Regions from separate parts of the Paenibacillus sp. sgz302164 genome, predicted to be linked through region 3. Evidence: riboswitches for the same ligand, from Rfam matches in the RefSeq annotation. Region 3 holds a riboswitch; each other region holds the start of a gene.
What was found. Region 3 has a riboswitch for cyclic di-AMP ahead of AC0LWT_RS31090 (CAP domain-containing protein). Riboswitches for the same ligand answer to the same signal wherever they lie in the genome.

Region 1 (2,258 bases), on a different contig from region 3:
TCAGCGTCTCGGCCGACATGCGGCCCGCTTCGCGCAGCCCTTGCCAAGCCTCGCGGCCCGCGTTTTCCAGCTCGCGCAGCGTGTCGCGGGCCTGGGCCCCGTGCAGCCCGCCATGCGGCTGCACATCGTCCGCACCGGCGGCGCGCAGCCGCTGCAGTTCCTCCGCGAGCGCCAGGACTTCGTCCTGGGAGCTCGCGTACTGCGTGCGGTAGTGCCCGCACGCCGCTTCCAGGCGCAGCTTCTCCTGCAGCGCCGCCCGGGCAAGCTCTTCCTCGCCGGCGCGCATCGCCAGCTCGGCCTGCTCCGCGCGGAGCCGAGCGAGCTCCTCCGCGTTCACAAAGTGCTGACGCAGCTCGAACGTCCGCTGCAAAGTCTCTTCGTAGCGCTGCTCCAGCGCCCGGATCCGCCCGCTTGCTCCCGTCTGCGAGCCGAAGCCCCCTCCTTGCTCATTCATCGAAAAGCGCTCGGCGGTATCGTGCCAAGCCGTTTCAGCCATTTTACCGATTCTGTTCAATACCTTCATTAACCCCACCCCGGCCTATTTAAGTTTACAGATCGAACCGATCCGAATGCGTGCGTCTGCCCAGCAGCCTGAATCCATAGCCGATCAGCACAATCGCCAATGCGAACGCGATGAAGCCCGACAATTTCACGGCCAGGATCAAAGCTCCCGCGGCGGCGATCAGCCAGCCGATCTTCTTCCCGTTGCAAATGCCGACATAGCCGAGCCCAACCATCGAAAGCGGCAGCAGGTACCCCATAAGATGAAGATGAATTCCGATTATATGGGATGCAATGATCAAGCCGACCGCAATAAAAATCAAAGCTAATCCTCTATTGCCTTTCATGGACATGCACGTTCCCGCCTTTCGCTCATTCCTTATGCTACTAGCGTATACAAAAGAGACAAGAAGCAAAACGGACCCGCGACTGTTTTTCGACCTGGACCAAAGTCTAGGTATTTCTCAGACCTTCCACATTTTGGCCGTTGTTTCAGGCAAAATACCAATGTTAAAATAATTGGAGCCGAATCCGGTGTGTTCCAGCATCGGTACGGGGGACGATTTAATTGGGGTGAATATTTGCTGATTGTCGAAGCAGACTAGGGAGAACCTTCTTCCCGAACCCGTCAACTAACCTCGGAGGCTTTAATAAGAAGGAGGAATAGCGAATTGAATACGGCTATAAAAGGACTCGCTGGCCTTGCTGTATCTATTACAGTTCTGGCAGGAGGCTTTCTTTCGCCGCACCATGCCAAAGCGGCCGAAATGGAAGTAAAAGTGCAGGTAGACAATGACCTTGTCGGTTTTCCGGATGCACAACCTTATTTAGACACGAATCATTCCACGCAGGTCCCCATTCGCTTCGTAACCGAAAAACTCGGCTATACGGTCCAATGGGAAAAAAAGGGCAATCAAATTAAAGTAACTTTAAACAACGGCAAACATACGATTGCATTGGCATCAGGCGATCAAAAAGCGGTCATCGACAACACCCCCGTCGACATGGGCACCCATGCCGGGTTTCAGGACGGCAGAGTGTTCGTTCCGCTGCGATTCATTTGCGACGCTTCCAAAATTCCGATTCAATGGGATGCGGACAGCAAAATGGCCATCTTAAGCAAAGACGGAAGCCAATATGCGCCCAAGTTTGAAAGCTTTAAAGCAACCGCTTACTCGGCCGATCCTTCCGAGAACGGCGGCTTCGGCGCCGTCGACTACATGGGAAATCCGCTGGCGCTGGGGACAGTCGCCGTAGATCCGACGGTCATTCCGCTCGGCACCAAGCTTTACATCGAAGGCTACAATTTCGACGGACTGCCGGTAGGCGGCATGTATGCCTATGCAACCGACACAGGCGGTTCCGTAAAAGGCAATCATGTGGACATCTTTATCCCCGGCTCCAAAGAATCGCTGCAGCAATTCGGCATCCAAAACGTGAAAGTGTTCCGCTTGCCCAGTTAATTTCGACAAAGCAGGTCCTTGGAGATCCTATTCTCCATGGGCCTGCTTTTTGTATTTGAGCGAATTTGCCTCACAAATATTGCCTCTTTTCCTCCGCATAGGTTCTGTTGGCAGGTCAGACAATAACCTCAGACTGTTTGGAAGCAAGCCTGCTTCAAACTTTAAGGGGGAGACTTATGCCAAAACTCCATCGCATGATGATTGCCGCCGCGCAGCTTGCCGTCGTTTTGAATGTGACGACCGCCGCCATGCCGGTGCCGCAAAGCGAGGTCGTTTGGAATGTGCAGACCGATC
Region 2 (2,258 bases), on a different contig from region 3:
CGACTCGATATTAACGTTAAACAGGCGTCTATGTCAATAAATAAGCCGACGGCGCGGCGCTTCCGAACAAAATCCCCCGGACTTTCCCGAAAGGACAGTCGGAGGGATTCTTTTTTTGCGCAAAGAGAGCTACTGTTTTTTAGCGATTTTGGTTAAAATGAGCTGTTTAAGCGAAGCGTCGCCTTCTATGGCTTGTTCTTTATATTCAAACTCTACCTGATCGTCTTTCTTGAACTTTTGCACGGCATCTGTCGTACCGTCTCCCAACTGGAAAGCGGCGGCTTTCTCGTTCACGATAAGCTCGATCGTATGCGGATCGGCCAGGCCTACATAGCATCCCGTTCCTTTTTTCACGGCTGCTGCATCCGCCTGCGGCGTTGCGGACGGGACAGGAGTAACTGTCGGGCTGACTGCCGGACTGGCCGCTGCTGACGGTTCCGGCGTCCTCTCGCTGTTATTCCCGGAGGGGGCATCGCTGCCGCAGGCTGCCAAAGCCAGCGTCAGCGCACTGCTTACCAGCAAGCAGGCCAACTGCCGCTGCCGGCTTTTCTTCGTCTTGTTCATTTCATCACCTCATCTATTGGACGCGGCAGATAAGGTTATGGTTTAGAATAGAAAAAAGCCCTGCAAGCCGCTCAAGAAACGAGCCGTGCTTTGCCGGGGCTTTTTTCACATAAATCGATCAAATTACTTGGATTCAGCAGTCAGTTGGTTGTAAATATCGTCCCACAAAACGCGGCGGGCCGATACGTACCGTTTGGAGTAATAAGACTCACTTAGTTTGTTCTTCATAACACCTTTATCGGTAGCCGAGTGAATGAATTCACCGTCTCCCCAATAGATGCCTACGTGAGAAATACCTTTGCCGTCTGTGTTGAAAAAGACCAAATCGCCTTTGCGCAAGTCCTTTTTATCAACCCAGATGCCTTCTTCGTCTTGAGCTTTGGAACTATGGGGAAGGTCGATACCGAATTGCGCGAACACGTAAGCGGTAAATCCGGAGCAATCAAAGCCTTTCGTTGTCGTACCCGCATACTTGTACGGAGTTCCGAGCAATCCGTCAACCGTTTCATCCAAAGTGGATTGTGCTGCGAAAACACTTCCTGCACCAATACTCAAACACAAAACAAGACTGACAACGAGAGCAACAACCTTTTTCAACTGCTTGTCTCCTTCCGGTGCCTACGAGGTTAGCTGGAGGGTTCGGTTGAAGGTTCCCTATGATCCCTGTGTTGCGAGATCAATTCACCCGGAATGGTTCCCCCGTTTCCCAAAAAATCGGGAATTCGGCATGAAATGTTGGTTTATTTTTCCTAGTGCTTAGGATTCGGCATAAATATCTAAAATCCTCCTTCCAAGTGCACTATTCTATAAAAATATGTGAAATAGTTCGGAAAATAGACAAAAAAAAGCCCCTTTTTCAGGGGCTTGAGCATATTTTCCGATATTTGGGCGTTTTTCGCTGAATATTGCTCATAGATTTAGAGAGCGGCGGGCGTTCGCTACGAATTTGCTTTGGCGGACCACAACTGATATTGAGAGGCTAGTACCCACATTTGCAAAAATATGTTGAAAAGCGGGAACAGCTGATAAATGAGAAGGGCAATCAGACCTGCCCAGATGTAGGAAGCGATGACGCTGACACCCGTCAATAGTCCCGACCCGATCAAAAGCAGCAGAGCGATGCCGACGATAGGAAGCAGGTGCCGGGCAAAGGCGAGCAGGGTGGAGAGAATTCCGCTTCCGGCAGCGAGCGCGAACTGCAGATGCATGAAGAGGAGATGCATGAGAAATCCGTATGCAAGCATTCCGGCCAGCCATGGCAGCATGTCAACGGCGGCGTTCTCGTAAGATCCGCTTTGCGCAAAGATCGACTCGGCCTTCGGGATCAGCCAGGCGAGGGGAAGCAGTGTCAGCGCGATCCGTACTGCGTAGCAGAGGAAAAAGGAGAGCCACATCTCCGATATGCCTTTAAAGAAGCGGTATCCCGCATTTTGGTCGGTGTGGATCAGCGAATAGTAGATGCCGGCGTTCAGCAGCGGCGTAAGCAGCATGCGGCTAGCGAGAAGCACCGCCAGCCACCATAAATAGGAATGGCTCAGGTCCGTTTTGAGCAGTTGAAACTGGCTTTCGGCCAGGAACAAATGCAGCGTCTGCTTGGGCTGGCCGTTTCCCGGAAAGCGATGCATGAGCGGCACGAGCACCGATTGCACCATTTTATAGAGGAGGGCTCCCCAACCCATTTGATACAGGAACAG
Region 3 (2,258 bases):
AGGGATTTATATGGAAGAGCTCTCACTGGGTGTCTCTATCGACTGGAAAGACTATTTCAGCGACTTGATGCGCAGAGGCGTTCTGCTGCTTCCGCTTGAAGCTACGTTCGAAACGTATACGAAACAAATTCAACTGCATGAAGAGTTCGCTCAATTCATCGAGCGCAATATTCCGCTTTTTCAACATTTACCGAAAGATCGGATGGCGCTCTTTTTCGCCGATTTTATGAGCAAGCTCAAAGGCAGAATGGTAAAGCGCCATTATGGAAACTATATGTCCGAGGACATCGGCGCCTTTCATGATTGCTCGGCCGTTACGATATATACGCGCGACAACGGGCGGATGAATTTGCTGCTGGAAGTCGGGAATACGACTAGCGAACCTTTTTTTCTGCTGAATAATGAAAAATCGTACGTATCGATTACGGCGAAAAGGGACAATCCGGAGCAGCTTTTTTTCAATGAAGCCAAGCAAACGCTCTACTTAACGGTAAAATGCCAGGACCGGGTCATGACCTGCCACTTTCGGGCCGATTCCGGCTGGGATGCGCGGAAGTTTGTCACTTTTCGAGATGACGTATTATATGCTATAATGAACCAGAACCCTATGGTTTTTGAATTTGCCCGGAAAATGATCGGAGGGATGCAGCCATGACAACTGTATATGTATCCATTAACGGAAAAGTGTCGGTAGCCGTAGGCGAGCAGCCCAAAGACGCGCTGCTTTTTGTTTCTCCCAACAAGAGCTTTCAAGATTTGCTAAGAGAGCAAAAGGAAGAAAGCACGAAAGCTTTGGAATTGATAAAAAGCCGGTTCGCGGCAGCAAGACGCCGATAAGCGAACAGCGTACATACCAACCGAAACGACGCCAAGCGCGGCCAGATCAGGGAAACCTGACGGCCGGGCTTTTTTTGTTGCGGCTGCCTGTTTCTATCAATGGAAACATTTGAGGGGTGATCCCCCCTAGTTTTCTATGCTAGAATGAAACCCACAGAAGGACGTGGGAAACTGCTGTTCTTGCTGAGCAAACAAAACGGCCAAAGCATCGAAAGATGCACGGGGGAACCTCTTTATTTGGGGTGAAGCCATTGCAAAATGGCAGGGTGATTTCTCTTTGACCCGAATCCGTCAGCTAACCTCGTAGGCCAAAAAAGGAGAGGATGGTTTTAATGCGTTTCAAGAAAACAGCTATCACAGGTGCGCTGGTATTAGGCATGATCGTAAGTTCCGGAGCGGCATCCGCAGCTACTTACACTGTGAACGGCCAAGTCATCGGCAACCTGCAGGGGCTCCCGCAAGGGCTTCAGCAAAACATTCAGCAATTACTTCAGCAAGGACTCCAGCAAGGAAATTCTCAAGGAACTTCCCTGGACAGCTTGCTTCAGCAATATCCGCAATTGTTTGATCCGAGCAACTGGGCCGGCCTGTTTAAATCTCCCGGCAATTACAATATGCCATCGGGTTCTTACCATCATCACGTAAGACATCATGGCTCAGACTCGAATACCGGAACGCCTTCCACCGGCACAACGCCGACGGATACGCCTTCTACGGGTACTGACACAGGCAGTGGCACAGGTACGACGACACAACCTTCTACGGGCACTGATACGGGAACAACGACACAGCCTTCCACAGGCACTGATACAGGAACGACAACAGGCACGACTACGGACACTTCCAGCTCCACTTATGCCGATCAAGTCGTCACCCTGGTCAATCAGGAACGGGCCAAAGCAGGCTTGAGCCCGCTTACAAGCGACTCCAGTTTGGCTGCTATGGCGCTTGATAAAGCGAAAGACATGTACAACAACCATTACTTCGATCACACTTCGCCAACTTACGGATCTCCGTTCGATATGATGACCAAATACGGAATCCAGTACACGTATGCCGGCGAAAATATTGCCATGGGGCAGCAAACTCCGCAAGAAGTTATGACTGCCTGGATGAACAGCGAAGGTCATCGCCAAAACATCTTAAGCCCTAACTACACGAAAATTGGCGTAGCCTTTTACAACAACGAATGGGTTCAAGAATTTATCGCCAATTAATATTGATTCATACGACAACCGTTTCCGAACCCTCCGGAAACGGTTGTTTTGCTGTTCGCTACTATTGTCCCGCAGTTCGCTTCAGATTATACCGCGGGATTCGGCGGAGTCGGTACGGCGGGATCGTTGGTTCCGCCCGTTCTTCTGCGGGCGGTCTCCCTTTTTCCCGTAGCCGGCACATGTTCGCCTGCAGCCCCAAGCCCC

Region 1: another riboswitch for cyclic di-AMP. It lies ahead of AC0LWT_RS03790 (stalk domain-containing protein); the one in region 3 lies ahead of AC0LWT_RS31090 (CAP domain-containing protein).
Region 2: another riboswitch for cyclic di-AMP. It lies ahead of AC0LWT_RS37680 (C40 family peptidase); the one in region 3 lies ahead of AC0LWT_RS31090 (CAP domain-containing protein).

What each region holds. Positions count from the first base shown of each region.
Region 1 covers NZ_JBVYOL010000002.1:56,897-59,154, reverse strand. The annotation lists gene AC0LWT_RS03800 (PspA/IM30 family protein) at 1-523, opposite strand, end outside; gene AC0LWT_RS03795 (LiaF transmembrane domain-containing protein) at 549-854, opposite strand; cyclic di-AMP (ydaO/yuaA leader) riboswitch at 1,015-1,163, shown strand; gene AC0LWT_RS03790 (stalk domain-containing protein) at 1,173-1,964, shown strand; gene AC0LWT_RS03785 (polysaccharide deacetylase family protein) at 2,141-2,258, shown strand, end outside.
Region 2 covers NZ_JBVYOL010000049.1:957-3,214, forward strand. The annotation lists gene AC0LWT_RS37675 (hypothetical protein) at 130-564, opposite strand; gene AC0LWT_RS37680 (C40 family peptidase) at 688-1,161, opposite strand; cyclic di-AMP (ydaO/yuaA leader) riboswitch at 1,165-1,302, opposite strand; gene AC0LWT_RS37685 (hypothetical protein) at 1,503-2,258, opposite strand, start outside.
Region 3 covers NZ_JBVYOL010000025.1:92,642-94,899, forward strand. The annotation lists gene AC0LWT_RS31080 (DUF4062 domain-containing protein) at 1-655, shown strand, start outside; gene AC0LWT_RS31085 (hypothetical protein) at 652-837, shown strand; cyclic di-AMP (ydaO/yuaA leader) riboswitch at 1,026-1,162, shown strand; gene AC0LWT_RS31090 (CAP domain-containing protein) at 1,170-2,054, shown strand; gene AC0LWT_RS31095 (DUF4188 domain-containing protein) at 2,141-2,258, opposite strand, start outside.